DNA from 2 places in the Mesorhizobium sp. WSM4906 genome. Region 2 is predicted to be linked to the other one. Evidence: riboswitches for the same ligand, from Rfam matches in the RefSeq annotation. Region 2 holds a riboswitch; the other holds the start of a gene.
The links. A riboswitch is a leader RNA that binds a small molecule or an ion and turns the genes downstream of it on or off. The one in region 2 is predicted to bind S-adenosylmethionine.
Positions count from the first base shown of each region.

Region 1: linked by a shared signal. The riboswitch ahead of QAZ22_RS31905 (O-succinylhomoserine sulfhydrylase) and the one ahead of QAZ22_RS09260 (homoserine O-acetyltransferase) in region 2 are both predicted to bind S-adenosylmethionine.

Region 1 covers NZ_CP121355.1:6,613,297-6,628,952, forward strand. Annotated here, with positions in the region: gene QAZ22_RS31895 (ABC transporter substrate-binding protein) at 1-717, opposite strand, end outside; gene QAZ22_RS31900 (2'-deoxycytidine 5'-triphosphate deaminase) at 851-1,945, opposite strand; SAM riboswitch at 2,092-2,169, shown strand; gene QAZ22_RS31905 (O-succinylhomoserine sulfhydrylase) at 2,243-3,430, shown strand; gene QAZ22_RS31910 (ceramide glucosyltransferase) at 3,468-4,613, opposite strand; gene apaG (Co2+/Mg2+ efflux protein ApaG) at 4,833-5,225, shown strand; gene QAZ22_RS31920 (Hsp33 family molecular chaperone) at 5,761-6,792, opposite strand; gene argF (ornithine carbamoyltransferase) at 6,916-7,827, opposite strand; gene QAZ22_RS31930 (aspartate aminotransferase family protein) at 7,843-9,042, opposite strand; gene QAZ22_RS31935 (GcrA family cell cycle regulator) at 9,399-9,917, shown strand; gene QAZ22_RS31940 (magnesium and cobalt transport protein CorA) at 10,050-11,060, opposite strand; gene phoU (phosphate signaling complex protein PhoU) at 11,148-11,873, opposite strand; gene QAZ22_RS31950 (ATP-binding protein) at 11,979-13,244, opposite strand; gene ppk2 (polyphosphate kinase 2) at 13,432-14,337, shown strand; gene QAZ22_RS31960 (enoyl-CoA hydratase-related protein) at 14,438-15,184, opposite strand; gene QAZ22_RS31965 (acyl-homoserine-lactone synthase) at 15,196-15,656, opposite strand, start outside.
Region 2 covers NZ_CP121355.1:1,952,632-1,968,287, reverse strand. Annotated here, with positions in the region: gene QAZ22_RS09320 (ABC transporter permease) at 1-917, shown strand, start outside; gene QAZ22_RS09315 (YdcF family protein) at 1,125-1,838, shown strand; gene QAZ22_RS09310 (pyridoxamine 5'-phosphate oxidase family protein) at 1,828-2,445, opposite strand; partial or broken gene QAZ22_RS09305 (LysR family transcriptional regulator) at 2,606-2,746, shown strand; gene QAZ22_RS09300 (1-acyl-sn-glycerol-3-phosphate acyltransferase) at 2,837-3,637, shown strand; gene QAZ22_RS09295 (LysE family translocator) at 3,644-4,258, opposite strand; gene QAZ22_RS09290 (aldo/keto reductase) at 4,347-5,294, opposite strand; gene QAZ22_RS09285 (gamma-glutamylcyclotransferase) at 5,412-5,948, opposite strand; gene QAZ22_RS09280 (DUF2125 domain-containing protein) at 6,072-7,070, shown strand; gene QAZ22_RS09275 (sugar kinase) at 7,080-8,015, shown strand; gene QAZ22_RS09270 (prephenate/arogenate dehydrogenase family protein) at 8,375-9,310, opposite strand; gene hisC (histidinol-phosphate transaminase) at 9,317-10,378, opposite strand; SAM riboswitch at 10,567-10,644, shown strand; gene QAZ22_RS09260 (homoserine O-acetyltransferase) at 10,712-11,881, shown strand; gene metW (methionine biosynthesis protein MetW) at 11,961-12,575, shown strand; gene QAZ22_RS09250 (glycosyltransferase) at 12,722-13,714, shown strand; partial or broken gene QAZ22_RS09245 (DUF1330 domain-containing protein) at 13,782-14,101, opposite strand; gene QAZ22_RS09240 (glycosyltransferase family A protein) at 14,460-15,389, shown strand; gene QAZ22_RS09235 (DUF1194 domain-containing protein) at 15,439-15,656, opposite strand, start outside.

The DNA.
Region 1 (15,656 bases), 2.0 Mb from region 2:
GTCGAAGTCGAAATATTTCGCCTGGATCTTCTTGTAGGTGCCGTCGGCGACGATGGCGTCAATGGCGGCGTTCAGCCTGTCGCGTAGCGCGGTGTCCTCCAGGCGCACGGCGATGCCGGCCTCGGTCTCGGTGCCCTTGACGTCGCCGACCAGCTTGCAGCAGCCGTCGCTCGCCTTCTTCATCCAGTCGACCAGCACGAACTTGTCCGAGATGACGGCGTCGAGGCGGCCGTTGAGGAGATCGGTGACCGCCTCTTCCTGGGTCGGGTAGAGCTTCGCCTCGGCCCCGGCCTTGCCGTAGACGTCCTGGGCATAGTTGGCCTGGGTGGTCGAGGCCTGGGCGCCGACCGTCTTGCCGGCGAGAGCGGCAGGCTCGGTCGAGGCGATGTCGCTATCTTTCAAGGCGACCAGCGAAAGCGGCGTGGTGTAGTATTTGTGGGTGAAGGCGACCTGCTTCTTGCGTTCCTCTGTGATGCTCATCGAGGCGATGATGGCGTCGAATTTCTTGGCCTGCAGCGCCGGAATGATGCCGTCCCAGTCCTGGGTGACGATCTCGCATTCGACCTTCATCTGCGCGCAGAGCGCATTGGCGATGTCGATGTCGAAGCCCTCGACCTTGCCGTCCGGCGTGATGGTGTTGAAGGGCGGATAGGCGCCCTCGGTGCCGATCTTGATCTTTTCCGCTGCGCCTGCCGAACCGGCGCCGAGCACCAGCATGGCTGCGGCCGCTGCCGATATGATCCATCTGGATATCCGCATTTTCGTCTCCCTCGATCAGGTTCAATGCCAGTTACGCGCAGCCAAGCATGGTGCGGTTGGCCAGGCAAGCACAGTCTGGCCGCCGCGTAGCTCAGCGCGCGGCGCGGAAATGCTTGGAGAGCTTGAGCCCCTGCGCCTGATAGTTGGAGCCGAGATCGGTGCCGTAAAGCGCCCGTGGGCGCTTGAGCATATGCTCGTAGACCAGGCGGCCGACGATCTGGCCGTGGTCGAGGATGAACGGCACCTCGTGGCTGCGCACTTCGAGCACGGCGCGGCTGCCGCTGCCGCCGGCGGCGGAATGGCCGAAGCCCGGGTCGAAGAAGCCGGCATAGTGGACGCGAAACTCGCCGACTAGCGGATCGAAGGGCGTCATCTCGGCGGCATAGAGCGGCGGCACGTGCACGGCTTCGCGAGAGACCAGGATGTAGAACTCGTCCGGGTCGAGGACCAGCTCGCCGGCGCCGCTCTTGTAGAGCGGCTCCCAGAAGTCGACGACGTCCTGCGCGGCGCGCTTGTCGACGTCGACGAGGCCGGTGTGGTGCTTGCCGCGATAGCCGACAAGGCCGTCCTTGTCGCCGTCGAGATCGATGGAGAGCGCGATGCCGCCGCCGGAGATGTTGGGCGGCTCGGTGGCGACCAGCATCTCGGCGCGGTGGAGGTCGCGCAGTTCGCTCTCCGAGAGCACCGCGTTGCCGACACGGAAGCGTATCTGCGATAGCCGCGAGCCGGCACGCACGACGATCGGGAAGGTGCGCGGGCTGACCTCGAGGTAGAGCGGGCCACGGTAGCCGGCGGCGATCTTGTCGAACTCGTGGCCGCGGTCGGTCATGACACGCGTGAAGATGTCCAGCCGCCCGGTCGAGCTCTTCGGGTTGGCGGAAGCCGACACTTCCGCCGGCAGCGCCAGGCTCTCGAGCAACGGCACGATGTAGACGCAGCCCGTCTCCAGCACCGCACCTTCGGCAAGGCTGATCTCGTGCAGCTTCAGCCGGTCGAGCTTGTCGGCCACCAGATGATCGGGACCGGGCAGGAAGGAGGCGCGCACGCGAAAGGCCGTGTCGCCGAGCCTGAGATCGAGGCTGGCCGGCTGGATCTGGTCGCTGTCGAGCGCGCGCGGCGACGTCAGCGCATTCGCCGCAAACAGCGCCGCGATGTCCTGATCCGGAAGAATGCCTGTCTGCCGCAAGGTCTGGCTCCGATCGAAGGCCGGGCAAGCGCGTGGTTCTTTTGCAGGCGCCTGCCGAAAAACCGTAGACGGCTTGCGCTAGCTGCCTGGTACAAACCTCTTAATCAAGCCGGCAATTGACGCAAGCGCGGCGCGGGTCTAAAGGGTCGTTATCCCGTGGTGATTTGGCCGGTCGGCTTGCAGCCACGTTAAACAAGTCGCTAAAGGACCGCTGGCCGCAAGGCCATATGGACCGGTTGCGACATCGCGGCCGGTTTTTTTGTGTTTGGACTGTTCTTTGCGAGTGGAAGTAGGGCGATGACCAAGACGCGCAACTGGAAGCCTCAGACGGCACTCGTGCATGGCGGCACGCTGCGTTCCGGCTTCGGCGAGACCGCCGAGGCGATGTACCTCACCCAGGGCTATGTCTACGAAACGGCGCAAGCTGCGGAAGCCCGCTTCAAAGGCGAGGAGCCGGGCTTCATCTATTCGCGCTACGCCAACCCGACCGTCGACATGTTCGAGAAGCGCATGTGCGCGCTGGAAGGCGCGGAAGACGCCCGCGCCACTGCTTCCGGCATGGCAGCCGTGTCCGCCGCCCTGCTCTGCAGCGTGAAGGCGGGCGACCACATCGTTGCGGCGCGGGCGCTGTTCGGCTCCTGCCGCTGGGTGGTCGAGACGCTGGCGCCGCGCTACGGCATCGAGGCGACGCTGGTCGACGGCACCGACATCGCCAACTGGGAAAAAGCGGTCAGGCCGAACACCAAGCTGTTCTTCCTGGAAAGCCCGACCAACCCGACGCTGGAAGTGGTCGACATCGCCGCCGTCGCCGCTTTAGCCAATTCGATCGGCGCGAGGCTGATTGTCGACAACGTATTCGCCACGCCGCTGCAGCAGAAGCCGTTGCAGCTCGGCGCCCATGTCGTGGTCTATTCGGCGACCAAGCATATCGACGGACAGGGCCGCTGCCTCGGCGGCGTCATCCTGTCGGACAAGAAATGGATCGACGAGAACCTGCACGACTATTTCCGGCACACCGGCCCGAGCCTGTCGCCCTTCAACGCCTGGACGTTGCTGAAAGGCCTGGAGACTCTGCCGCTGCGCGTGCGCCAGCAGACGGAAAGCGCCGGCAGGATCGCGGACTTCCTGGCCGGCCGGCCGGAGATCGCCCGCGTCATCTATCCGGGGCGGGCCGACCATCCGCAGGCGGACGTCGTCAGGAAGCAGATGTCTGGCGGCTCGACGCTGATCTGTATCGACGTCAAGGGCGGCAAGCAGGCGGCCTTCGCCCTCCAGAACGCGCTCGACATCGTGCTGATCTCCAACAATCTCGGTGACGCCAAGAGCCTGATCACCCATCCGGCCACGACGACGCACAAGAACCTGAGCGACGAGGCGCGCGCCGAACTCGGCATCGGGCCCGGCACGCTCAGGCTCTCCGTCGGTCTGGAGGATACAGACGATCTGCTCAACGACGTCGAACAGGCGCTGAGGGCAGCGCGGTAACGGTGGCCGCAAAGAGATTGCTTGAGCCGCAGCCGGCTCAGGCAATCTCTTCGAGTTCGGTCATCTCCCCGGTGCGGATCGTCATGGCGTTGCCGCGCCATTCGACGACGCCGCCCAGCCAGCCGCGCGACCAGACGATGGGAAGCATGGCGTCGCGCACGATCATCGCGGTGACGCTGCGCGGCGACAGGTACCAGCCCTTGGACCATGCAAGCAGGCACTCCGGCACATAGGCGACCGCCAGCACGCAAAGCGCCGTGGTGGGGAGGCTGACGCCGGCGCTTGCCGCCGCAATCAGCGCGAAAATCAGCGGCACAACCACGCCGGTCAGGATCTCGGGCGCGAAGAACTGCGGGAAGGTGACGCGGCGCAGCCGCGCCCAGCGCGCCTGGCGCGACCAGACTTCGACGAGCGTGCGCTGGCCGAGCGGCTGTTCGAAGGGCGAGGCCACGAGATTGACCCGGAGGCCCAGGCTGTTGACCAGTTTGGTGGCTGCGGCATCCTCGGCGGGCTCGGCGGCCAGCGCCTGGATGCCGCCGTTTGCGTCGAGCATCGACTTGTTCCACAACATGCTCTTGCCCTGAGCGAAGCCAAGGCCGACCGCCTCGCCGGCATATTGCCAGCGCGCCTGCAGCGTGTTGAGGAAGGCGCATTCGACCTCGGCCCAGAAGCCGTCCGGCCGCGAGCCGACCGGCGTCGAGCAGACGAGGCCGGTATCCCTTCGCCAGGCCGCCATCAGATGCTGGACATAGTCCTTGGGCATCAGCACGTTGGAATCGGCGAGAATCACCCAGTCGTGCCGGGCCGCTTGCCAGCCCTTGACGCAGTTGTTGAGCTTGGGATTGGCGCTGATCCTGTCCTCGCCGATCAAGAGCCGCGCCGGCACGTTCGGGAAGCGCACGATCGCGGCATTGATCAACTTGACCACCGGGTCCTCCGGTTGGGTGACGCAGAAGATCAGCTCATAACGCGGCCAGTCGAGCGAGAAGGCGCGCTTGAGCGTCTCCTCGGCGAATGGCTCGACGCCGCGCGACGGCACGATGATGGAGACCGGCGGCTGCTTGCCGGCGAACGGGGGAATGAGGCGCCTGGGCTTCAATCGCGACGAGGCGAGCAGGATGCTGGCAAAATTGGAAAGAAGAAGGGCTGACGAAGCAAAGGCGGCTGCAAAGGTCAGTTCCATCGAGTTCTGGTCACTCCGGAAGGGCCGCCCGCGGCCGTTTCATCAGTCGACAGAGCGCCCGAGTCGCCCGCATAGTTTCTGCACACCAACATTGTCATGTGTCACTTAAATGACATTGTTTTTAGGCAACTGCGCTAGAATCTGGCAGGATGGACGGCGCTTCGTGTAACAACCGCGGAGCGCGGTAAATGTTCCCTAGCCGGCAAACCGGAGTGGCCCATGTATCGCGCCGTGACGCGCAACATCGAAGTGCAGGTCAGGCCGTTCTATCTGGAGGATCGTTCCGATCCGTCGGAGGACCGCTATGTGTGGGGCTATCAGGTGACGATCGACAACCGGTCGGACGAGTTCGTGCAGCTTCTGTCGCGCTATTGGCACATCACCGACGGACGCGGCCGCGTCGAGGAGGTGCGTGGCGCCGGCGTCGTCGGCGACCAGCCGGAACTCAACCCGGGCGACAGCTACCAGTACACGTCGGGGTGCCCACTCTCGACGCCGTCCGGCATCATGGTCGGCCACTACACGATGCGCAACGGACGCGGCGAGACGTTCGATGTCGCCATCCCGGCCTTCTCCCTCGATATGCCGGGGACGAGGCGCACGGTGAATTAGCGAGTTTGGCGGTTGGCGAAAATGCCCGCGACAGCCTCTCTCCCCGTTTTACGCTACGCTATGCACACATCTTCTGTGATTGGCGTGACTGATGAGGCCGAGGCTTGATTGCCACGTGGTTCCCCCAATCCGTCGCTGCTTCGCAGCGCCACCTTTCCCCCTCCGGAGGGAAAGGAAGGGAGCCTTGCTGGACGAGCGTTGACGGCAAAAGGCTTGGCGCCTTTCCTCTACCCCGTCGATCGGGGGAGAGGTGGCTCGGCGAAGCCGAGACGGAGTGGGGGTCGACCAGCGCTACATAAGACAATGCATGCGCCAAGCTGCCATGCACGCTATCGCCAAAGACCAGCGCTTGGAAATGTGTGCACGCCGTAGCCGTTTTACGGGGAGAAATGCCCGGCAGTGCAATGTGGGGCGGCGCCAAGGTTTCGATTTCTTTCGGACGGAGCGAGGGGTTCCGACATCGCCGACGTTGGCACTGCCCCTCATCCGCCCTTCGGGCACCTTCTCCCCGTGGAACGGGGAGAAGGAAAGAATTTCACTCGCCCGCGAATTCCGCCGGATCGAAGTCGTATTGCGTCGAGCAGAACTCGCAAGCGACATGGATGCCGCCGTCCTCGGTGCTGTCCTCGATCTCCTCGGCCGAAAAGCCTTCGAGGATGCCGCGAATCTTCTCGCGCGAGCAGGAGCACTGGTCGGCGACGGGAACGCTGCGGAAGACGCGCACGCCGTGCTCGTGGAACAGCCGGTAGAGCAGCCGCTCGGCGCCCACCGTGGGGTCGATCAGCTCCGTCGGCTCGATGGTGCCGAGCAGCGCCAGCAATTCCCGCCATGAATTGTCGGCCGGTTCGTGCGCCACGTCTCGCGGATCGCCGTCGCCACCCGAAATATCGGGCACGCGCATGCGCTCCGGCGCCTGCGGCAGGAACTGCGCCAGGATGCCGCCCGCGCGCCATTGCTCGCGGGCGCCGCCCGGACCCGGCGTCACCAGCTTGGCAACCGACATCCTCAGATCGGTCGGGATCTGCTCGGACTGGCGGAAGTAGGTGCGCGCGGCGTCCTCCAGCGACGTGCCGTCGAGTTGGACGATGCCCTGATAACGCTGCGTGTGGGCGCCCTGGTCGATGGTCAGCGCCAGAACGCCGGTGCCGAGCAGCTTCTCCTGCGAAGTCTCGCCCGAGGCCACCAGCGCCTGCAGCCGGTCGGCGTCGAAGCGCGCATAGGCGCGCAGCGCATGCGGTGTGGTGAAATCGGCCACCAGCATGTCGACCGGCCCGTCGGTGCGGGTCTGCAGGATGAACTTGCCCTCGAACTTCAGCGACGTGCCGAGCAGCACGGTGAGCACGCAGGCTTCCGCCAGCAGCCGCGCGACCGGTTCGGGATAGTCGTGACGGCTGAGAATGGCGTCGAGCATCGGCCCGAGCTGCACGGTGCGACCGCGCACGTCGAGGGGCGCCACTTCGTAAGGCACGACATGGTCGTCGCCGGCGAAGCCGAATTCACCGAGTTTGAGTTGATGATCAGCCAATGGACGGGTTTCCAACATGACAAAGCTCCGGGGCGCGTCCATCCCGCTTTGCAGGCGGCATGGGTCGAAGCGCGTTCGATTTGCGTGATGGCCCGCAAATAGGCATCACACATCGCCAGATCAAGTTGGTCCGGATCAAGACAACCCGGTTCAAGTCGGGCCTTCTCAAGCGCCCAGGCACCAGGCCAGCACCGCTTTCTGGGCGTGCAGCCGGTTTTCGGCCTCGTCGAACACCACCGAATGCGGCCCGTCGATCACCTCGTCGGTGACCTCCTCGCCGCGGTGCGCCGGCAGGCAGTGCATGAAGAGCGCGTCGGACTTCGCCTTGGCCATCAGCGCGGCGTTGACCTGGTAAGGCAGGAAGACGTTGTGGCCGCGGGCGCGATGCTCCTGGCCCATCGACACCCAGCTGTCGGTGACGACGCAATCCGCCTGGTCGACTGCCTCCTCGGCCGAGTGGGCAAACCTGACCTTGCCGCCATTGGCCTTCGCCCAGTCGACGTATTTCTCGAACGGCTCGCTGCCTTCCGGCACCGCGACGTTAAGGTTGAAGCGGAACCGCGCCGAGGCTTCGAGCAGCGAGTGCAGCACATTGTTGCCGTCGCCGGTCCAGGCGAAGGTCCTGCCGGCGACCGGACCGCGATGCTCCTCGTAGGTCATGATGTCGGCCATCAGCTGGCACGGGTGGGTGTCGTCGGTGAGCCCGTTGATGACCGGAACGGTGGCGTTTTCGGTGAGCTCCAGCAGCCGTTCATGCGAGGTGGTGCGGATCATGATGGCGTCGACGTAGCGCGACAGCACCTTGGCGGTGTCGGCGATGGTTTCGGAACGGCCGAGCTGCATTTCGGTGCCGGTCAGCATGATCGTCTCGCCGCCAAGCTGGCGCATGCCGACATCAAAGGAAACGCGCGTGCGCGTCGACGGCTTGTCGAAGATCATGGCCAACACCTTACCTTCGAGCGGCTTCGAACGCTCGCCGGCCTTGAGCCTGGTCTTTCGCGCCACCGCATCGTCCAGCATCGAGCGCAGGTCGCCGGCGGAAACGGCTGACAGGTCGGTGAAGTGGCGAACACTCATCGGCAAATTCCAGAATTACTTCGCGGCTTCGGCCGCAATGGCGTCGGTCAAGCCCTTGGCGCCGGCGCGGATGCGCTTCAGCGCCTCGCCGATCTCTTCGTCGGTGACGGTGAGCGGCGGCAAGAGACGAATGACGTTGTCGCCGGCCGGCACGGCGAGCAAGTGCTGGTCGCGCAGCGCCATGTTCACCTTGGTGTTGGGCATGGCGCATTTCAGCCCAAGCATCAGGCCGGTTCCCCTGATGCCTTCGATGACGTCGGGATATTCGTCGACGACCGCGGCAAGGCCCTGCTTGAGCAGCAGCGCCTTGCGCTGGACATCCTCGAGGAAGCCGTCGGCCAGCACGACGTCGAGCACGGCATTGCCCACCGCCATCGCCAGCGGATTGCCGCCGAAGGTGGTGCCGTGCACACCGGCCGTCATGCCGGCCGCGGCCTCGTCGGTGGCGAGGCAGGCCCCCATCGGGAAGCCGCCGCCGATACCCTTGGCAATCGCCATCAAGTCGGGGGTCACGCCGCTCCATTCATGTGCGAACAGCTTGCCGGTGCGGCCGATGCCGCACTGGACCTCGTCGAAAATCAGAAGCAGGCCGTGCTGGTCGCAGAGCTGGCGCAGGCGCTTCAGCGACTGCGTCGGCACCGGGCGGATGCCGCCCTCGCCCTGCACCGGCTCGATCAGGATCGCCGCGGTCTCCGGCGTGATCGCCTTTTCGGCGGCGTCGATGTCATCGAACGCTACCTGGTCGAAACCCTCGACCTTCGGTCCGAAGCCTTCGAGATATTTGTACTGGCCGCCGGCGGCGATGGTCGCCAGGGTGCGGCCATGGAAGGCGCCCTCGAAGGTGATAATGCGGAAACGCTCCGGATGGCCCTTGACGAAATGGTAACGCCGCGCCGTCTTGATGGCGCATTCCAGCGCCTCGGCGCCGGAATTGGTGAAGAACACCTTGTCGGCAAAGGTCGCCTCGACCAGCCGTTCGCCCAGCCGGCGCTGCTCCGGTATCTCGTAAAGGTTCGAGACGTGCCACAGCTTGGCGGCCTGCTCGGTGAGCGCCGCGACCAGGTGCGGATGGCTGTGGCCCAGCGAGTTCACGGCGATGCCGCCGGCGAAATCGAGATATCGCTCGCCCTTGTCGGTGACCAGCCAGGTCCCCTCCCCGCGGTCGAAAGCCAGGGGTGCGCGAGCAAAAGTCTCGTAAAGCGCCGAACCGCTCATTATATGCGTCTCCGGAACCGGAAATCAAAAAAGCCGCCAATGCGGCGGCCTTTGCGGCTTATCATGTTTTTCGGCCATGAAGTCAACGAAAACGTCGCGCAGAAGCGCGCGGCAAGTCCCCGACGGCACGCCGGCTCATCAGCGGTCAGGCAAGTTGGGGAAAACCGAAAAAACCGAATCGTGTTGCCCTGGGGACTCTTGTCACCGAGTCAGCGCATAAGGTAATTGTAGTTGAGAAATAGCTAGATTTCGTGCGGCGGATCTAATCACCCGGTATATGTGGTGTTGTTTGCCCGGCGGGAGCCGGGGCGGGAAGGGATTCTGACTGCCGTACGCCTCAGCAGGAGCGCGGTCTCATGAACTGGACTGACGAGCGGGTCGAACTTCTCAGGAAATTGTGGTCGGAGGGTCTGAGCGCCAGCCAGATCGCCGCACAGCTCGGCGGCGTGAGCCGCAACGCCGTCATCGGCAAGGTGCATCGCCTGAAACTGTCGGGCCGCGGCCGCGCGACCGCCGCGCCGGCGCGCCAGAAGAAGGCGACGCAAGGGGCCTCGATGCAGAAATCGGTGGCTCGAGCCGCAAGTGCTGCACGTCACGTGACGGCCTCCATCGGCGCGACCGCGCTGCAGGTGCAGTTCGACGCGGAGCCGGTGGCGCGCCACTACATCCGCCCGGTCGAAAACGTCGTGGTGCCGATCTCGCGCAACCTGCAGCTCGTCGAGCTGACCGAGCGCACCTGCAAGTGGCCGAACGGCGATCCGCTGTCGGAAGACTTCAGCTTCTGCGGCAACGACGCCGCAGAAACCGGCCCGTACTGCAAATATCACGCCCGGGTCGCCTTCCAGCCGGCGGCGGAGCGGCGCAGAAGCCGCTGAGCGAATAGCGAATAGCGAATAGCGAATAGCGAATAGCGAATAGCGAATAGCGAATAAAACGGCTTAGCTTCTGACAGGGAGCAAGCCGTTTTTTGCGTTGTTCCCTATTCGCTATTCGCTATTCGCTCTCTCTCACAGCCATCCATTCTTCCTGAACCGCCAGTACAGAAACGCGCAGATCAGCGCGATCGCCACCAGCACGCTCGGGTAGCCATATTCCATCTTGAGTTCCGGCATGTCCGTAAAGTTCATGCCGTAGATGCCGGCGAAGGCCGTCGGCACTGCCAGGATGGCTGCCCATGAGGCAAGCTTCTTGGAGATCGCCGTTTCCTGGCTCTGTCCGACCAGAAGGCTGGCTTCGAAGGCGAAGGCCAGAACCTCTCGCAGGCTGTCTACCTTCTCCTGCACGGTACGGATGTGGTCGGTCACGTCGCGGAACAGCGGATGCATGGCGGCGTGGATCTGCGGCAGCTCGGCGCTGGTGAGCCGCCGGCAGACCTCGACCAGCGGCAGCGCCGCGTTGCGCAGCCTGAGCAGGTCGCGGCGCAACATGTAGAGCCGTTCGATATCAGTGCCGCTCATCGGCTTCAGCAGCACCTTGTCCTCGATCGCCTCGACCTCGTCCTCGATCTGCTCGAGCACCGGCATGTAGTTGTCGACGATGAAATCGAGGATGGCATAGAGGACGAAATCCTCGCCCTTGGCCAACGAGGATGGGCAGCTTTCCCAGTGCTGGCGCACCGGGGCGTAGGAGGTCGACGGACCGTGCCTGACGCTGACGATATAGCCGGTGCCGACGAAGAGATGGGTCTCGCCGAAGGTGACGCGGCCTTCGATCAGCTGGGCGGTGCGGGCAACGATGAACAAGGCGTCGCCATATTGCTCGAGCTTCGGCCGCTGATGCGGGTGCTCGGCGTCCTCGATCGCCAGATCGTGCAGATGGAACTGCGCCTGCACCCTGAGCAACAGGTTGCGGTCCGGCTCGAGCAGGCCGATCCAGACGACATGGCCGGGCCTTGCCGCCCATACACCAGCCTCTTCGATCGGAATGTCGGCGATGCGCTTGCCGGCGGAATACACGCTGGACGCAATGATGCCGGATGGCGGCTGGCGGGCCGGGGTCAGGTTTCGAACTTGTTCCATCGCAACCTCCCGAGACAGCGACTGACAAAATCGCTGTACCTGGAGGAGCTTAGCCTAAATTAGAAAGCCGTTCGAGAGGCCGCCTGTTCACTTAGCCGATACCGTCCCCGGGGACACCACCTGGTCGGTCTTGTCGCCCTTCGGTCGATCGGCCGGCATCTGGTCGCCGGTGACGATGTAGTAGATGGTTTCGGCGATGTTGGTGGCGTGATCGCCGATGCGCTCGATGTTCTTGGCGCAGAAGAGCAGATGCGTGCAGGGCGTGATATTGCGCGGATCCTCCATCATGTAGGTCAGGAGCTCGCGAAACAACGAGGTGTACATGGCGTCGATCTGGTCGTCGCGGTCGCGCACGAAGCCGATCTTGTCGACCGAGCGCGACGCATAGACGTCGAGCACTTCCTTGAGCTGCGTCAGGGCGAGGTCGGCCAGCGCTTCGAGGCCGCGGAACAGGCTGTTCGGCTGGCGGCCGTCGATGACGGCCGCGACGCGCTTGGCGACGTTCTTGCCCAGATCGCCGACGCGCTCGATGTCGGCCGAGATGCGGATGGCGCCGACGATCTCGCGCAGATCGGTCGCCATCGGCTGGCGCTTGGCGATGATGATGATCGCCTTGTCGTCGATCTCGCGCTGGCCCTCGTCGAGGACGAGATCGTCCTGAATGACCTTCTGGGCAAGGCCCGGATCGGCGTTGACCAGGGCCGCGATCGCCTGCTCGACCATGCGCTCGGCATGCCCGCCCATGGCGGCGATGCGCTTCGACAGGAATTTCAGCTCTTCGTCATAGGCACTGACAATGTGAACGGATTGCATGGATATGCCTTCCCGGTGTCTGCCGGCTGCGTTCCCTCAATCTGTCGCTGATACGCGAACCGGATGACAGAAAGACGAAATTGCCGGTTAGCAACCAATACACAATCAGCGAGCCGGCAAATGAACAGTGAACGCCGCGCCCTTGCCGACTTCCGACTTGATCGACAGTCTAGCATTATGACGTGTCAATATATGCTTGACGATGGAAAGGCCAAGGCCGGTGCCTTTCTGGGTCCGGCTGTTTTCGACATCGACGCGGTAGAAGCGCTCCGTGATGCGGGGAATATGTTCCTCGGCAATGCCGGGACCGTAGTCTCTTATGGTGACGTCGATGCCGGCATCCGGGCCATCCTCGCTGGCGGCGATGGATACGGTAACGCGCCCGCCCGACTGGCCGTATTTACAGGCATTTTCCAGGAGGTTCTCGAAAACCTGGAAGAGCTCGTCGCGGTCGCCGGGCACGGAAATCGGGCCAGCGATGAAATCCCGTTCGATGACGAGACCGTTCTCGCTGGCCAGCGGACCGAGAGAATCGATGACGCTGTCGATGGTCTGGCGGAGATCGACCTCCGTTCCCGGCCTCAGATAGGGTTTCATCTCCAGCCGCGATAGCGACAACAGGTCGTCGATCAGGCGCGCCATGCGGCCCGTCTGGTTCTGCATGATCTGCAGGAACTGGTCGCGCGCCGCCGGATCGCTGCGCGCCGGGCCGCGCAAGGTCTCGATGAAGCCGGCGATCGAAGCGAGCGGAGTGCGTAGCTCATGGCTGGCATTGGCGATGAAGTCGGCGCGCATCCGATCGATGCGGCGCGTCTCGCTCTGGTCCTTGAACACCAGCACGTAGAGATCGGTGGCATGGCCGACCGAGGACGCGCTCACCCGATATGTCCGCTCGACCGGCAGCTTTTCAGTGTAGTCGACGACATCGGACGCCACGGCTCCCGAGACGATACCGTCCAGCAAGGCCTGCATTTCCGGCGCACGGAATTTGAGCGACAGCGACATGCCGGGCGCCAGTCCGCCGAAGGCGGCGAAGGCGGCCGCGTTGGCGTGGACGATGGTGGCGGCATGGTCGAAGATGATCAGCGGATCGGCGACGGCCGCCGCAAGATATTCGCCGGAGAGCCGCTGCAGGCCGCCGGCCTCGATCGCCGCCGCGTCGTCTGCGGCTTGCCGCTCCACGTGGGCGGGCAGCACCGCGGCTGCGACCAGCAGCGCCATGGCCAGCAGCGGCACATAGATCGAAACGCCGCCGAAGCCGTAGACCATGAGAACAGCGACGACGGCCGCGGCCAGCAACCAGCGGCTGCGCCGCAGCCGGGCGACGATGGCTTGCGTCGCGCCTTTCCGCTCTGCGCCTGTATCGACCATGCGCTGCCCCGTATCCCTCCGCCGGTGAGACCTCACCGGACCGGCGCATGACCCCGGAAAAATCGGAATCGATTTTCTGGAATGTTCATGCGCAAAATCAAAGTGCTACGAGGCGCTGCGCCCGGACGGACGCAACGCCGTGGAGGCTCCCATAGCATGAGTCCGCAAGCTGGAAAGGTTCGTCTCGATGAAAAAAGCCAAGGAAGAAACCGAAGCGGCGCCTGCCACGGGGCCGATCAAGATCAAGATCGGCGGCAAGGAACGCGAGTTCGACATCGACAATCCCGTGCTTCCGGACTGGATCGAGGACAACAAGCTCACCGCCGGCGGCTATCCTTACGACAAGAAGATGAACAGCGAGGACTACGAGAAGGAGCTCGAGCGCCTGCAGATCGAGCTGGTCAAGGCGCAGGCCTGGCTGCAGGCGACCGGCAAGCGGGTGATGGCACTGTTCGAGGGACGCGACGCGGCCGGCAAGGGCGGCACGATCTTCGTGCTGCGGCAGTACATGAACCCGCGCACGGCGCGCAACGTGGCGCTGACCAAGCCAACGTCGCCGGAGCTTGGGCAATGGTATTATCAGCGCTATGTCGACCATTTCCCGACCTCGGGCGAGTTCGTCACCTTCGACCGCTCCTGGTACAACCGCGCCGGCGTCGAGCCGGTCATGGGATTCTGCACACCGGAACAGCACGAGAAATTCCTCGACGAGACGCCGCATTTCGAGCGCATGATCTCAAACGAGGGCATCCACTTCTTCAAATTCTGGCTGAATATCGGCCGGGAAACGCAGCTCGAACGGTTCCACGACCGGCGTTGGTCGCCGCTGAAGAACTGGAAGTTCTCGCCCATCGACATCGCCGGCATCAACAAATGGGACGACTACACCAAGGCGCGCGATCTCATGGTCGAGCGCACCCACAAGGAGTTCGCGCCGTGGATCATCGTGCGCGCCAACGACAAGCGCCGCGCACGGCTCGCCGTCATCCAGCGGATCCTGTTGTCGCTGCCTTATGCTGGGCGCGATCTCGACGTCATCTGGAAGGAAGACAAGAAAATCGTCGGCGAAGGGCCGTCGTTCCTGGATAAATAGCTTTCCGAGACGTGACATTCGGGGGCGCCCGCCGACTTTCGTCCGACTTACAGCGCCGCGCATCTTTCGGATGCGCGGCGCTGAGGTTTTACGAGAGTGCTCAGGCGGCCAGGCGGGCGATCCGCTGCAGCCGCTTCAGCGTGGCGTCGTCCTGGAGCGCCTGCTGGAACAGCGATATCTCATGATCGATGCGGTCGCACAGAACGTCCGTATCGCCCTTGAGCAGACCGCGTGTCTGCAACAGCGCGGCAACCGGCTTCTTGGCGAGCTGCCTTGCCCGCGCCAAGGCCGTCTCCTCGGCGCTGCCTTCAACGACCTCCCCGACCAGGCCGAGCGCCTTGGCGTCGTCGACGCCCAGCGTGTCGCCGAGGCAGAAGAAGCGGAAGGCGCCGGCATAGCCGAGCTTCTGGGGCGCCAGGATGCTGGTCGCTGCGTCCGGCACGAGGCCGAAATCGACGAACGGCACCCTGAAAGTGCTCCCCTTGGAAGCAATGACCATGTCGCAGTGGAACAGGATGGTGCAGCCGACACCGACGGCATCCCCGTCCACGCAGGCAAGGACCGGCTTGGGGAAGGTCGCAAGCATGCGGAACATGTCGGTGACGGCGGCGATCAACTGCTGGTGCTTGGTGGCGTCGAGGAACTCCGAGAAGTCGCCGCCGAGGCAGAAGCAGCCGGCAAGGCCGCGCAGCACGACCACGCGAACGTCGTCATTGACGGCGGCTTCGTGGAAAGTCCTGGCGAGGCTCGCATAAGCGTGCCGGTCCAGCACCGGCCGACCGTCATGCGAGGAGACCGTGACGACCAGCGTGTGGCCGCGCAGTTCAGGTTCGGGATGGAAGCTCATGACCGCCTCCATCACGAAGCCTGCCTCAGGCCGAGCTGGCCGGGATAGCCCCTGGTCAGCACCGGCAGGAAGTGGTTGCGGCGAGCACGGACCACCTCCAGCGTATGGTCAGTAAAGGTGAGCAGCGTCGCCACGACCTGCTGGTTGCCGTAAGTGCGCTGGTAGCCAAGCGGCGTCGCCAGGAAGTGCAGCTGCAGCGCCCGCAGCACCCACATCGGTTCGAACTCGATGATGACCTGGTTGACGTTGCGCTTGAGGCCCCATTCGACGAAGCCGGCGATCAATTCGGTGCCGACCGTCGAGACGCCGCGCTTGCCGTCACGAAAGCCCGGCGCCACCGCGTAGCGGGTGAGCTCCCAGACATTCGGCCCCGAGGGGGACGTCCCCTCGCAGAGGTCCGACAGCACGTCCGTCAGGAGATGCGGCCGGGTCGTCGGCAGCATGCGCTGGTAGCCGGCGAGCTCGCCGTTGC
Region 2 (15,656 bases):
GCAAGATGGCGCCGATCGTGCCGGCGCAGAACATCGCCGGCCGGGCGCTGGTGCTGGTCATCGCCATCATGACCTTCCTGTCCTGCCTGACCTTCGGCGCCGTGACGCTGGTGCGCGACACTGCCTCGGTGTGGGAGAACCAGATCTCGCGCGAGGCGACGATCCAGATCAAGCCGGTCGAGGGCCTCGACATGGAGGCGGCGCTTGCGCAGGCCTCGCAGATCGCCAGCGAATTCCCCGGCGTGAAGGGCACGAGGATCGTCGACCGCGATGCGACGGCGCGGCTCCTGGAGCCGTGGCTGGGCACCGGCCTCAATATCGACGAACTGCCGGTGCCGCGGCTCATCGTCGTCACCATCGACGAGGCCAGCCCGCCCGACTTCGCCGCCATGCGCGCCGCGATCACGCCCAAGCTGCCGAGCGCGGCGCTCGACGACCATCGCACGTGGGTCGACCGGCTGGTCGCCATGGCGCACACGACGGTGACGATCGGCTTTGCCGTGCTGGCGCTGATATTGTCGGCGACGGTGCTGACGGTCGTGTTCGCCACGCGCGGCGCCATGGCCGGCAACGGTCACATCATCGAGGTGTTGCATTTCGTCGGTGCCGAGGCCCGCTTCATCGCGCGCGAATTCCGCTGGCATTTCCTCGTCACCGGCATGAAGGGCGCCGCCGCCGGAGGTGCCGCCGCCATTCTCGTGTTCATTGTCTTTTCCTGGTGGTCCTCGCGTAACATGGCGACGCCGGAGGCCGACCAGGCGACCGCGCTGTTCGGCAATTTCGCCATCGGCTCCACCGGCTATCTCGGCGTCGGCCTGATGGTGCTGGTGATCGGCGCGCTCACGGCGGCGACCTCGCACGCCACCGTCGTCGCCTATCTCAGCGATATCGACATCCGCCAGCCGGACTCGGGCTGATCATGACGAGACGCCGTGGGACGAAAACGGAACCGGTCTAAACCGTTATATTCAGGAAGGAAAACGATCACGGACCGAGCAGCTGCCGTAACGCAAAGTGCGCCGCCTTATCTATGAAAGGCCGCATTTCGGAGTTAACCATAGGATGTTTTCAGGATTAACCTGAGGATGATGGACGCGCGGGACTCGATCGGAACGGCTGGACGGATGCCAGCAGCGCTTTCGCGCGGCGCTGGGTCTGCGAGGTCTGGTCGCCTCAGATTTGCGCTTCGTATCTGCGGTTTCTTCGTGCTTGCCCTGCTGGCGCTCTTCGCTGGTGGCTTCGGCTGGTTTGCCGACAAGGTCAGCAGCATGACGACGCCGGTCAATCCGGCCAAGGCCGATGCCATCATCGTGCTCACCGGCGGCCAGTCGCGGCTCGACGCAGCCATGGACCTGCTGGCGTCGGGCAAGGGCGAGCGGCTCTTGATAAGCGGCGTCCATCCCTCGGCCAGCCGCCGCCAGCTGCAAATGGCGATGGGCGGCGACAAGCAGCTGTTTTCCTGCTGCGTCGACATCGACCGTGCCGCGCTCGACACCATCGGCAATGCCGAGGAAAGCGCCAAATGGGTGGAAAGCCACGCCTATGGCAGCATCATCCTCGTCACCAACAACTACCACATGCCGCGCAGCCTGCTGGAAATGGGCCGGCTGCTGCATGGCGCGCGGCTCGAACCATATCCGGTGGTCAACACCAAGCTCGGCAACGGCAGCTGGCTGACCAAGCCGGAAGCGCTGCGCGTGCTGCTCACCGAATACAGCAAATATGTGCTGGCGCTGGCGCGCGGCATCGTTCCGCTTCGCCCGACCGCCGAGGGCGTCACCCTAGCCGAAGCCTCGGTCGCCAAGGACGAGAAGCAGCCAGGCCAGGTCATCCCTTAATCGCAACTCCACGCAGGCGCGCAACTTCTTGCTCGAGGTCTGCTATGCGCCGGTCGCGCTCGGCAAGCGCCGCGGCCACATCCGCTGCTTCAAAACGCTGCGGAATGTGCTGCGGACAATTGGCATCCCAGGCCGTGACGGTGAACAGGATCGCCTGCTCCGGTCGCGCCCTGTAATTTGCCGGCATCAGCCTTGCCGTCAGGTCTGGATCGTCCTCGACGACCCGCGCCCGGCCCCAGATCTTGATGCGCTGCCGAAGCATGTAGTCGATCAGGAACAGGAAGGCCTGGGCATTGTCCGCAAGATTGCCCTGGGTGATGAACTGCCGGTTCCCCGAGAAGTCGGCAAAGCCGATCGTATGCTCGTCGAGCACCTTGAGGAAGCCGGCAGGGCCGCCGCGATGCTGGACATAGGGTTGGCCGCCGCCATTGGCCGTCGCCAGGAACATGCTGGTCTGCGCCTCGACGAAGGCGGCGAGATCGGGCGTGATCGCCGCCCGCCAGCCGCCGCGCTCCTCGACGCGAGCATAGGATTCGCGCGAACCTTTGCGGGACTGGATGGCCTTGACCGTGGGCGTGAAGGCGACATCGCTGGTGAAGGCGTTCATGGCGGCGCTCCCCGGACGAAATAGCACCGTATTTAACCCCTTCCGAAATCCGGAGGAAGAAGGCATATCTGCAATCTAGGCTTCCATTTTCTGGAAGAATGGATGGACCGCCTCGATTGCCAGGTCCCTGTTCGTCGCCACGGTGGAAGCCGGCAGACTTTCCGCTGCGACGCAGCGTGCCGGCGTGCCGCTGCTCGAGCCGTTCGAGCCGCCGCTCTGGCCGGTCGGCCTCGTTCATGCCGGCCAGGGCCTGCTGTCGGTGAAACTGCGCGCCTTCCTCGATTTCGCCGCGCGCGCCTGAAGGAGCGGCGCGGTTCGACCACGGCGCCGTTTTCTTTTTGGCCGCGCTTGGTGTAACCAACGCACACCTCCACACCGGGCCCTTTCCCGCATGCTCTATATCCGCTCGCTGGCGTTCAACCTTGCCTTCTATCTCAGCCTGGTCGTCCAGATGATCTTCTGGACGCCCTTCTATTTCCTGTCGCCGCGCCACCGCGCCTGGTTCGTGCCGAAATTCTGGTCGCGCACCTCGATGTGGCTCTACGACAAGATCGCCGGCACCAGGAGCGAGATCACGGGCGTCGATAACCTGCCGGAAGGGTCGTTCATCCTGGCGCCCAAGCATCAGTCCTTCTGGGATGCGATCGCCTTTTTTCCTTATCTCGACGACGCCTTGTATATTCTGAAGCGGGAGCTGACCTGGATCCCCTTCTTCGGCTGGTACATCATGAAGATGCGCATGATCCCGGTCGACCGCGGCAGCCGCTCGAAAGCGTTGAAAGCGGTCGTCGTCGCGACCAGGCAGGAGATGGCGCGCAATCCTCGTCAGCTCATCATCTATCCGGAAGGCACGCGCCGCCCGCCGGGCGCCGAACCGTCCTACAAATACGGCATCGTCGAGCTTTATACCCAGCTCGGCGTTCCCGTGGTGCCGGTCGCCCATGTCGCCGGCCTCTACTGGCCGCGCCGCAAATTCATGCGCTATCCCGGCACCATCAAGGCCCGCTTCCTGCCGCCCATTCCTCCGGGTCTCGGCAAGGAGGAATTCATGCAGCGGCTGATCGGCGAGACGGAGGCCGCCTGCGACGAGTTGCTCGTCGAGGCCGCGCGCGCGCCGAACCCGCCGCCTCTGCCGCCGACGGCGGTGAAGCGGCTGGCGGAGCTCGGCGCTGCGCCGACGACAAAGGCTTGATCCCGCTCACGGCAGTGCCGCGAGCGCGGTGGTCAGCACCAGCGTCGCCGCGAAAACCAGGTTGATGATCCGCGACGCCAGCGGATTGCGCAGCAATCGCGCGAAAACAGCGCCGGCGAGAAGCCAGATCGCGTGGATGGCAACGATCATCGTTGCCAGCACCAGCAGCCTGGTTGGCGCGTCGAGCGCATCGGCCTGTGCCGAGGCGCCGGCAAACACGGCGCCGATCGCCACATAGGCCTTTGGATTGGCGACGGCGAGCATCAAGCCGCCGACAAAAGTGGGGCGCGCCGCCTTGTTCTCGTTTTCCGCAAGAGGCGGCGCCGTCGCGATCCTGAAGGCGAGGTAGAGGATGTAGGCGGCCGAAGCGACCGTCAGCAGCGGCGCCAGCCCCGGCCTCGAGGCGAGCACACCGACCAGGCCGGCGGCCACCACCAGAAGCACGACGGTCGTTCCAAGCACGACGCCAAATGTGTAGCGCAGCGATGGCCGCAGCCCGAAGGCGGCTCCGATGGCGGTGACGCTGATCGTCGCCGGACCGGGACTGCCCATGACGACGGCCGCCGCCATGACCAGCGCCAGCAATTGCTGCCAGGACTGCGCGCCAATTCCTCCGGCCATGCCGAACCTCAATTCCTGCCGCGATGCGGCTAGGAATTATCGCAGGGCTCCAACAAGGTCTTGGACGATCGTGCGCCGCCTTACACGCCTAGGCGCTGGCCCGGTCGAGGGCTGCCATATCGTCGGCGGAAAGTTTCAGCGATGCCGCGCGGATCAGGCTGTCGATCTGGGCTGGCGTCGTGGCACTTGCGATCGGCGCGGTGATGCCCGGCCGTGCCATGATCCAGGCGAGCGCCACTTCCGCCTGCTTGGCCGAATGGCGCGCAGCCGCGGCATCGAGCGCGGAGAGGATGCGCATGCCGCGCTCATTGAGATACTCGGCGACATCTTCACCGCGCGCGCTTTGGCCAAGATCGTCCTTGCCGCGGTATTTGCCGCTGAGAAAACCCTTGGCGAGGCTGAAATAGGTGATGACGCCAAGGCCCTCCGCCTTGCAGAGATCGAGCAGCGGGCCGTCCAGCGAAGCGCGGTCGTACAAATTGTATTCCGGCTGCAGAACCTCGTACCGTGGCAGGCTTCGCAGGCTGGCGACATCGAGAGCAGCGCGCAATTGTCCGGCATCGAGATTGGAGCAGCCCGGATAGCGGATCTTGCCTTTCTCGAGCAGGCGTTGATAGGCGCCGAGCGTCTCCTCGTAAGGCGTGGCCGGGTCCGGCCAATGTGACAGATAGAGGTCGATGACGTCGGTCTGCAGCCGCTTCAGCGATTGATCGACCGCTTTTTCGATATAGGCCGCGGAGAGGTCTTTCTTTCCCTGGCCCATATCGGAGCCGACCTTGGTGATGACGACGATCCTGTCGCGGTTGCCGCGGCTTTTCATCCAGTTGCCGATGATGGTTTCTGATTCGCCGCCCTTGTTGCCCGGAGCCCAGCGTGAATAGGCATCGGCGGTGTCGACGGCATTGAAGCCGGCTTCGGCAAACCGGTCGAGCAGGTCGAAGGAGGTCTTCTCGTCGGCGGTCCAGCCGAAGACGTTGCCCCCCAGAACCAGCGGCGCGATGGAAAGGTCGGTGCGACCGAGACGGCGTTTCTGCAAGATTGATCTCCGTGATGCTGGGATGGGCCGCGACGCCCGGGAATGGATTGCCGGTAAGCTAGGTCGTGCCTTGCCGAGGTCAAAGGCATGGTTTTGCTTTTTGATCGGGCCAGGCCGTCACGAAGGCGCGACCTGCCGCCCCACCTGTTCCAGCCAATGGTCCCGGATGCCGAGCGCCTTCAGGTGCTCGAGCGTGCTGAGCACATAATCCTCGTTCCTGCCCGACTGGCCGACGGCGCCGCGAACGACTGCCGCGGCATGGCCGGCGTCGAGCCCGCCGGCATATTGCTCATGCGCGCGGTCGACGATGTAGGCGACCGCCTCGACCGTTCGGTCCCCTCCCGCCCTGTTTCCGTCGAGCCGGACGTCGAGCATGCGTTCGAGATAGACGTTGGTCACCAGCTCGCGCTCGCGCAGATAGGAAAGCACTTCGTCCCGCAAATCGCCGGGCACGCGGAAGGCAAGGCCGATGCAGGAGCCGCCGCGGTCGAGGCCGAGCACCAGTCCCGGCCGCTCACGTGTGCCGCGATGCACGAAGGAATAGACGCAAAGCGACCGGCGATAGCCGTAAAGACGGGCCCTCCGCGTCTCGACATGTGCGAATCCCGGCCGCCAGATCAGCGACCCGTAGCCAAAAACCCAAAAATCGCCCATATCGCCAAGCCTGATCGCGCTCGAGTGACGACGTCGCACCGTAAGGTGTTTCTTCCGTCCCCGCTTGTTGTGCGTGAGATTAACAGCCCGCTCGCCGTATGAGGGGTTAACGAGAGCCGCAGCATGACGTCAAGTGACGAGCGATCGGGCAAACCTGGCCGCAGGCTGTTCTGGCTTGCCACGTTCATTGTCGCGCTGTTCGCCGTCTACAGCGCCGGCTGGTTCTATCTTGCCGGCCGCCTCAAGACGGAGGCCGACCAGGCCGTGGCCAACCTCGGTACCAAAGGCATCGCCGCCGGCTGCGCCAATCTTACCGTCAGCGGCTATCCGCTGAGCTTCGCCGTTTCCTGCGACAGCCTGGCCTATCAGGATGACGCCAAGAGCATTGCCGCCTCCACCGGCAGCTTCAACGCAGTCGCAGGGATCACGCAGCCTTTGTCGCCGGTGGCCGACGTCCGAGGTCCGCTCCGAACCTCGGTGCCGGGCATGCCGCCGCTTTGGATCGACTGGGACAAGCTGAACGCGACGGTCAAACTATCCTGGCCCTTGCCGCGGCGCATTTCGCTGCAAGCCGAAGGCCTGTCGGGCCAGACCGACCCGGCCGACGATTCCGATCCGGCCGAATTGTTCTACGCGGCAAACGCGGCTGGGCAGTTGGAACCCAAGGAGCAGGACGTCGTCTATACCGGCAGCGTCGGCGATCTCGAGATCAACGCCAACGCGATCGGCGGCCGCGTGCTGCCGGCGCTGGACGGCGGCGGCGAGGCGACGGTGAAGAACGGTGTCGCGCTGATCGCGGCGCCGCCGAAAAGCCTGCGCGGCCAATCGATCGACATCGCCAAGCTCGACCTGTCATCGGGAACGGCGCGCGTGACCGTGTCCGGACCGATCTCGGTCGACGCGGACGGCCTGGTCGATGCCAATCTGACGATCAAGCTCAAGGACCCGAAAGCGGTGGCGGCCATCCTCGGCGGCGCCATTCCCGAGCACAAAAGCGAGATCGAGCAGGGTTTTGCCGGCCTGGCCATGCTCGGCAACGAGCCGTCCATGCCGCTCAGGATCGTCAAGGGCAAGGCTTCGCTCGGCTTCATCCCGCTGGGCAAGATCAAGCCGGTCGATTGAGGGGCTGCGATGGTGGGACCCGTCAGGTTGCTCAGCGTCGGCGCGTTCACCCTCGACACGGTCCTGCGTGTCGACACGCTGCCCACGCATCAGGGCAAGTTCATCGCCAGCGACGGCATCCAGATCGCCTCTGGCATGGCGACGAGCGCCGCCTGCGCCGCGCATCGCCTGGGCGCCAGCGTATCGCTTTGGGCGAGTGCGGGTGACGATGCGGTCGGCGATCGGCTCATCGCCGAGATCGAGGCGGAAGGCGTCGATTGCAGCCTGATCCGCCGCGTCGCCGGCGCGCGCTCTGCGCTGGCCGCGATCCTGGTGGATGCTCATGGCGAGCGCGTCATCGTGCCGTTCTATGACAGAGAAGCGCAGGCCGATCCCGAGACGCTGCCGCTTGCCGATCTTTCCGCCTTTGACGCCGTGCTGGCGGATGTTCGCTGGCCGGGCGCCGCGGCGCTCGCCTTGACGGCCGCCCGGGACGCCGGTCGCCCGGCGATCCTCGACGCCGACACCGCACCGGTCGAGGTGCTGGAGCGGCTCTTGCCTTTAGCCTCGTATATCGTGGCCTCGGAGCCGGCGGCGCGTATCGTCTGCGGTCATGCCCTCGACCCGGAAAGCGCCTGCGCCGACCTCGCTTCGCGCACCGACGCCTTTGTCGCGGTGACGGGAGGCGCCGCCGGAACCTGGTGGCACGACCGGGAAGCCGGCCGCGTCCGCCATATCGAGGCGCCGAAGGTCAAGGCGGTGGACACGCTGGCCGCCGGCGACGTCTTCCACGGCGCCTTTGCCGTCGGTCTTGCCGAAGCCATGCCGCCCGAGCAGGCGCTGCGCTTTGCCAGTGCCGCCGCCGCGCTCAAATGCCTGCGCTTCGGCGGCCGGCTCGGCGCGCCGAACAGGGCCGAGACAATGGCGATGATGGCAGCCCACTGGCCGCCGTCGGAAGAAGACTAGTGGCACTGCACAGGATTTGACCGATCGGCTCCGTTTGCGTTGGCAGGCGGTATGCGTTGGAGGTTGGCCTAAACGCCCATCGCGATCGTCATTCCAGGGCGGAGCAGTAGCGAAGCTCCGTCGCGAAGACCCTGGAATCCATGCCGTTACCTTCGCCAGGGAGTGCAACGGAGTAGAATTCTGCACCGTGGCGGCGCTTCCAAGTTACGGAATGGATTCTATGGTCTGCGCTGTGTCGCTTCGCTCCTTGCTCCGCCATAGAATGACGAGATTGGAAAGGCTTCAGCCAATCTCCAAGGCTGCCAATGCAGACGTAGCCGACGCATCAAAATCCGGTGCCGGGAAATTAAGGAACCCGCCTACGATTTGACCGGATGCTCGACCGCCTGGCGGCCGAAATCCGGCACGTCGATGTCCTGGCCGGCCTCGATGATCGAGCGGCGGATGGCACGGGTGCGGGTGAAGAGGTCGAAAAGCTTCTCGCCGTCGCCCCAGCGGATCGCCCGCTGCAGCGAGGCAAGATCCTCCGAGAAGCGCGCCAGCATCTCCAGGATCGCGTCCTTGTTGTGCAGGCACACGTCGCGCCACATGGTCGGGTCGGAGGCAGCCAGTCGGGTGAAGTCGCGAAAGCCGGAAGCGGAGTATTTGATGACTTCCGTCTTGGTCACCGATTCCAAATCGTCGGCGGTGCCGACGATGTTGTAGGCGATGATGTGCGGCAGGTGCGAGACGATGGCCAGGGTCATGTCGTGATGCTGCGGGTCCATCGTGTCGATGTTCGAGCCGCAGCGCCGCCAGAATTCGGAGAGCTTCTCCAGAGCCTTGGGATCGGTTCCCGGCAGCGGCGTGAAGATGCACCAGCGGTTGTCGAAGAGATCGGCGAAACCGGCGTCCGGACCCGACTTTTCCGTGCCCGCCAGCGGATGGCCCGGGATGAAGTGCACGCCCTCCGGCACATGCGGCTCAATCTGCGCGATCACCGAAGCCTTGGTCGAGCCGACGTCGGTCAGGATCGCCCCCTTCTTCAGCGCCGGCGCGATCTCGGCGGCGACCTCGCCGGACGACCCAACCGGAACCGAGACGATGACGAGATCCGCGTCGCGCGCCGCTTCCTTGGCCTCGGTCGTGTAGGAATCGCCGAGGCCGAGCTCCTCGGCGCGCTTCAGCGTCGATGTGCTGCGCGTCGCGATGGCGATATGGCGCGCCAGGCCTTCGCGGCGGATGACGCGGGCGAGCGACGAGCCGATCAGGCCGATGCCGACCAGCGCTATTTTCTCGAACATCGGTGATGTCATGGTGCTCTAGCTTTTCAGGAAATTCGTCAGCGCTTCGACGACGCCGCGATTGGCCTCTTCGGTGCCGATGCTCATACGCAGCGCATTGGGGAAGCCGTAGCCGGTGACGCGACGCAGGATGTAGCCGCGTGCGCTCAGATAGTCGTCCGCCGCCGCCGCCGAATGCCGCTTGTCATCGGGAAAATGGATCAGCACGAAATTGCCGACGCTGGGCGTGACGCGCAGCCCGAGCAGGGTCACCTGCTCGCTGACCCAGGCCAGCCATTTCTCGTTGTGCGCCACGCTGCGCTCGACATGGGCGCGGTCGCGGATGGCCGCGATGCCCGCCTCGATCGCGGTTGCGTTGACGTTGAAGGGACCGCGCACCCGGTTGATGGCATCGACGATATGCGCCGGCCCGTACATCCAGCCGACGCGCGCCCCGCCGAGGCCGAGCTTGGAGAAGGTGCGCGTCATGACGACGTTCTCGGAACTGCCCGCCAGCTCGATGCCGGCCTCGTAGTCGTTACGGCGTACATATTCGGCATAGGCGGCGTCGAGCACCAGAAGCACGTTCTTCGGCAGTCCGGCATGCAGCCGGCGCACTTCCTGGAAAGGCACGTAGGTGCCGGTCGGATTGTTGGGATTGGCAAGGAAGACGATCCGCGTCGCCGGCGTGACGGCGGCGAGGATCGCGTCGATGTCGGCGCGCTCGTCGGTTTCCTTGACCGCCACCGGCTTCGCGCCGGCCGCCTGGATGTAGATCTTGTAGACCATGAAGGCATGTTCGGTGAACACGGCCTCGTCTCCTGGCGCAAGATAGGTCTGTGCCAAGAGCCCCAGGATCTCGTCGGAGCCGTTGGAGCAAACGATGTTTGCCGGGTTGAGGCCGTGCACTTCTGCGATCGCCTCGCGCAGCCGGCGGGCGCTGCCGTCCGGATAGACGTCGAGCCTGGCAGCCACGTCCCGAGCGGCCTCGATCGCTTTCGGCGAGGGCCCGAGCGGATTCTCGTTGGACGACAGCTTATAGACCTTCGTCACGCCGGCCGGCGCGGTGCTCTTGCCCGGCACGTACGCCTCGATGTCCATGATGCCCGCGCGAGGTGTTGGACGTGCCTGATCCTGCTTCATGTCACAAATCCGTCGAGAAGGCCTTCGAGGCCGCAGCGGAAATATAGGCCGTGGCCCCGAATGTCGAGTGCCGGTGCTTGCGCCACCATGCCGATCCCAGGTAGCTGCCCGTTGACGAAGCGCGGCGCTGGTCCTAGAAGAGCAGCCGGACTTCCCGTGGTGATTTGGCCGGTCGGCTTGCAGCCACGTTAAACAATTCGCTAAAGGGCCGTTTGCAACCTGTAACCGGCTTTGCGAAGGCAGGCCGGTTTTTTGTTGTCCGCCGCCGGCCGGACTGGATGGGGAATGCAAATGTCCGCTCAGCGCGTTGCAAGGACCAACAACGAGGCCGACCATCCGTCGAGCCCGGTGCTGCAGTTCGGTCCCGACAAGCCGCTGAAGCTCGATGCCGGCACGATCCTGTCGCCATTCCAGGTCGCCTACCAGACCTACGGCACCCTCAACGACGCCCGCTCCAACGCCATCCTCGTCTGCCATGCGCTGACCGGCGACCAGCATGTCGCCAACACCAATCCGGTGACCGGCAAGCCGGGCTGGTGGGAGGTGCTGATCGGCCCCCGCAAGATCATCGACACCAGCCGCTTCTTCGTCATCTGCGCCAACGTCGTCGGCGGCTGTCTCGGCTCCACCGGCCCGGCCTCGACCAATCCGGCGACAGGCCGGCCCTATGGCCTCGACCTGCCGATCATCACCATCCGCGACATGGTGCGCGCGCAACTGATGCTGGTCGACCATTTCGGCATCGAGAAGCTGTTTTGCGTGATCGGCGGCTCGATGGGGGGCATGCAGGTGCTGGAATGGGCCGCCAGCCATTCGGAACGCGTCTTCTGCGCGCTGCCGATCGCCACCGGCGCCCGCCATTCCTCGCAGAACATCGCCTTCCACGAGGTCGGACGGCAGGCCGTCATGGCCGATCCGGACTGGCATGGCGGCAAATATCTCGATTTCGGCCGGCGTCCGGAAAAGGGGCTCGCGGTGGCCCGCATGGCCGCCCATATCACCTATCTGTCGGAGGCGGCCCTTCACCGCAAGTTCGGCCGCAACCTGCAGGACCGCGAGGCGCTCACCTTCGGCTTCGATGCCGATTTCCAGATCGAAAGCTACCTGCGCCATCAAGGCATGACTTTCGTCGATCGCTTCGACGCCAACTCCTACCTCTATCTGACCCGCGCGATGGACTATTTCGACCTCGCCGCCGACCATGGCGGACGGCTGGCCGATGCCTTCGCCGGAACCAGGACGCGTTTCTGCCTGGTGTCCTTCACAAGCGACTGGCTGTTCCCGACGGAGGAAAGCCGCTCGATCGTGCATGCGCTCAATGCCGCCGGCGCCTCCGTCTCCTTCGTCGAGATCGAGACCGATCGCGGCCATGACGCCTTCCTGCTCGACGAGCCGGAACTGTTCGCGGCCATCAACGGCTTCATTGCCTCCGCCGCCCGCGCCAGGGGGCTCAGCCTATGAGCGGGTCGCGATTTGTTTGTTCTAGCCGCATTCCTGCGACGCCATCGGCTGCAAATGCCATAAGGCCGGAGGTTGCCTGATGAGCGTCAACCGCGCCCAGCGTGTCGACCTCGAGGTCGTCACCGATCTCATCCCGTCGCATTCGCGCGTGCTCGATGTCGGCTCGGGCGATGGCGTGCTTTTGGAACTGCTGCAGGAGACCAAGCAGGTCGACGGCCGCGGCCTGGAATTGTCGCAGCGCGGCGTCAACGAATGCGTGGCGCGCGGCCTCTCCGTCGTCCAAGGCGATGCCGACAAGGACCTCGAATTCTATCCCGACAAGGGTTTCGACTTCGTCGTGCTGTCGCAGACCCTGCAGGCGACCCGCAACCCGAAGCTGGTGCTCGACGAGCTGCTTCGGATCGGCAACCGCGCCATCGTCTCCTTCCCCAATTTCGGCCATTGGCGGGTGCGCTTCTCGCTGCTGATCAAGGGCAGGATGCCGGTCACCAAGGACCTGCCCTATTCCTGGTACGACACGCCGAACATCCACTTCTGCACCATCCGCGACTTCGTCAATCTGTGCGAAGAGCTCGGCGCGACGGTCGAGAAGGCGACCGCGCTCGACGCCAACGGCCAGAAGATCGGCCTGTCGATGCCGTGGTGGTTCTGGAACTTCTTCGGCCAGCAAGCGGTGTTCTTGCTGCGGCGGTAGTAGCGCTCGAATCTGTTCTCCTCGCTCGCAGCACAGCCGCGAATGTCGGTGGAGCACCAAATATTTGCATTGTTGTTTCTGTCATTTGACAGCGAATTGAGACGGCTATACTGACCTCAATCAGGCAACATGGTGGGTGAACAGCGATGGTCGGCGATCTCCCGACTTATTCAGTCGTCGTGGAAATGGAAAATGCCAAGTCGATCGACTGGGACGAGATCGGCGTTGGGCTGACCATCCTGGCGGATGAAATCGCCTCGGTTTCGGCGGCCGGTCTCGCAAGCCCGAAAGTCGTCATCTCGCACGCCGGGCACGACGCGGACGCCCCGTCGCTGCAGGACCACATCAATAGGGAAGCACCACGGCTGAAAGAGGTGGCCGAGCTTCGCTTCGCCGCCTGTCCCGGCGGCCGCTATTACGAACTCAAGAACAACGGAGTCCTGGCAACCGACACGGACATTGTGATCTTCATGGACTCAGACACGGTTCCGGAACCGGGCTGGCTGTCGATCCTGCTCGGCCCGTTTCAGAAACCCGGGACCGTTTGCGTCAACGGCTATACCTACCTTTTCTACGACGATTTCTTCTCGCGAACCTTTGCGCTGATCTGGTTCTTCCCTATGGCTCGGGGAGACGAGAAATTCGCCGCGAAACGGGCGATCAACGCCAACAACGTCGCCTTCCGGCGCGACTGGATCGCCAGCCATCCCTTCCCGCAGAACAATGGATTCAAGGTTTCCTGCACGCTGCTTATGCATCAGCTTCGCCGCGAGGGTCACGAAATCGTCCATGCCGGCGCACGCGTCTATCACTATCCCCCGCGGGGTTGGCGTTTCTTCTTGTGGCGCGCACTGGTGACCGGCAGGGATGCCGACAGGAAGTTCGTCGAGATCAAGTCCCCCAGTCGCTCTCGACGCATCGCCAAGTCGTTCAGCCGATGGGTGACCAATTCGTGGCGCGTGGTACGACGGGTGATACGCCATGCGCCGCAGACAGGCATGTCGCTCTGGCAAATCCCGTTGTCGCTGATTGTCGGGCTGGCTTTCTACACTCTGGCGTTTTTCGGTCATTTCGGCCTGGCGACGGGCCTCGTTCGCGATGAGATCGAAACCTTGCCCGACTATGTCGACCACAGTTAGCCTATCTGCAATTGTAGCCACGATCGCTCGGACTCGCCGCTAATCGTTCGCATTCTCGCCGCCTCATTCAGCCCAGCACATCGGTAGCCTTGTGCGGATGCTCGACGCCGTAGACGAAGATAACGTCGGATTCGGAATTGCCGGTGCGCAACGCGAGGATCTGTTGATATGCCGGCGACCGGTACCAGTCGCGCACATGCTGCCTGTCCGGGAATTCGATGACGATCAGGTGGCCCGGCCAGCTGTTCTCGACCACCTCGACGTCACCGCCATGGACGACGAAGCGCCCGCCGAAAGGCGCCAGCGTGGCATCGATCCTTCAAGGTACTCGACCATCCACGGACCGGGCGTGACGTGGCGCATATGGGCAACGGCGTAAGCGGTCATGATCTGCTCCTTCATTTGATCGAAGCCGTCCGACGGCTTCACGGGGAAACAGTCTGCGGAGGATAGGTATTCCGGTCGATTACCTTCGAGGTCATCAAGGAACGTCGCCAATGGCTTGCGCCGCGAGGCGTGGGTTGACCGGCCAACGAACTGCCTGGCAAGACCGCCGACAGACGCTGGTGTTGCCTTCAAACCGCAATGGCGCGGAAACCGACCGGAATCCGTCTCCACTCCCGCTGCGCTTGGGTGACACGGAGACCGCTTTTTAGTAGCTTGGCTGCGATTCCGGGGGGAATGGAAGGTAGCCATCAGACCCTTAGAACAAACGCCGGGCGCGACCGGTGGCAGCGGCAGCCGGATGTCGAGCGAAGTCGCTCCGTTGATTAGCGTGATCACGCCGACGCACAATCGGCGCCATCAGGTTGTGCGTGCGGTAGAAAGCGTTCTTGCCCAGACATTTACCCGCTTCGAGCACATCGTGGTCGACGACGGTTCGACCGATGGAACGGCCCTGGCCCTGGCCGAGATTCGCGATCCCAGGCTGATCTATGTCGGAGCGAAATGGCGAGGCGCCAATGCCGCTCGCAACGCGGGCATCGAGCGCGCGCGGGCGCCGATCGTGACCTTCCTTGATTCGGACGATGTCTATCTGCCGGACCGGTTGGAGCGGACGCTCGCGCGGTTCGACAAGAACCCGTCGCTCGAAGTGCTGATCAGTTCCTACGTCTCGGTGAAAGGCCAGCGCAGCACCAAGTGCATCAACCGCGAGGCCTTGCTCGACAAGAGCACGCTGCAGCGCGCCCTGGTCTCGCAGACGATCTTCATTGCCGGCTCGGCGATCACCGCCCGGCACGAGTCGCTGCTTGCGATCGGCGGCTATGACAGCGACATCACGCGCATGCAGGACCGCGAATTGCTGCTGCGTTTTGCCCGCCGCAGCGGTGCCTTGCTGTCGGAGGATATCGACTGGAAGAAGTACAATTCGGAGAATTCGATCTCCGGTCGTCGCGACGGCTATGTCGAGGCCTATGCCAACCTGATCGGCAAACACCCTTACATAGCCGACCGCTATCCCGACGTTCCGCCCTATATGATCGCCCGGCAGATTATCGCCGATATACTGAAGGGCAGGCTGCCGCAGGCTTTTTCCGGCTATCTCGCCAACCGGTCGTCCAAGGCGCTCGGCTACTCGCTGCCCGAATTGCTGCGCGGTTACGTCGTCGGCCGCCGCTGGCGTCGTGACTGTTATGACGAGTTCCGCGCCAAATACGGCGCCCGGGCGGTCTGATTAAGCGCACGGAGCGGCGTTCCAGCCGAAACACCGCAAGACAGGCACCTCACCGATCCAGCTCGGGAAAATACGGATCGGAAAACCGTTGCCGCAGCCGCTCGCCGAGCAGGCAATCGGTTGGCGCCTGCACATCGACGCGAATCCTTCTGGCATCATCGATGCCGCTCACCTCCTGGATCAGCTTGCGGCGGATCGCGGTCGAGAATTCGGACGCCGCATAGATCGGCAGCACGAACGAGCCGGGACCGCCGGTGACGCAGTCGG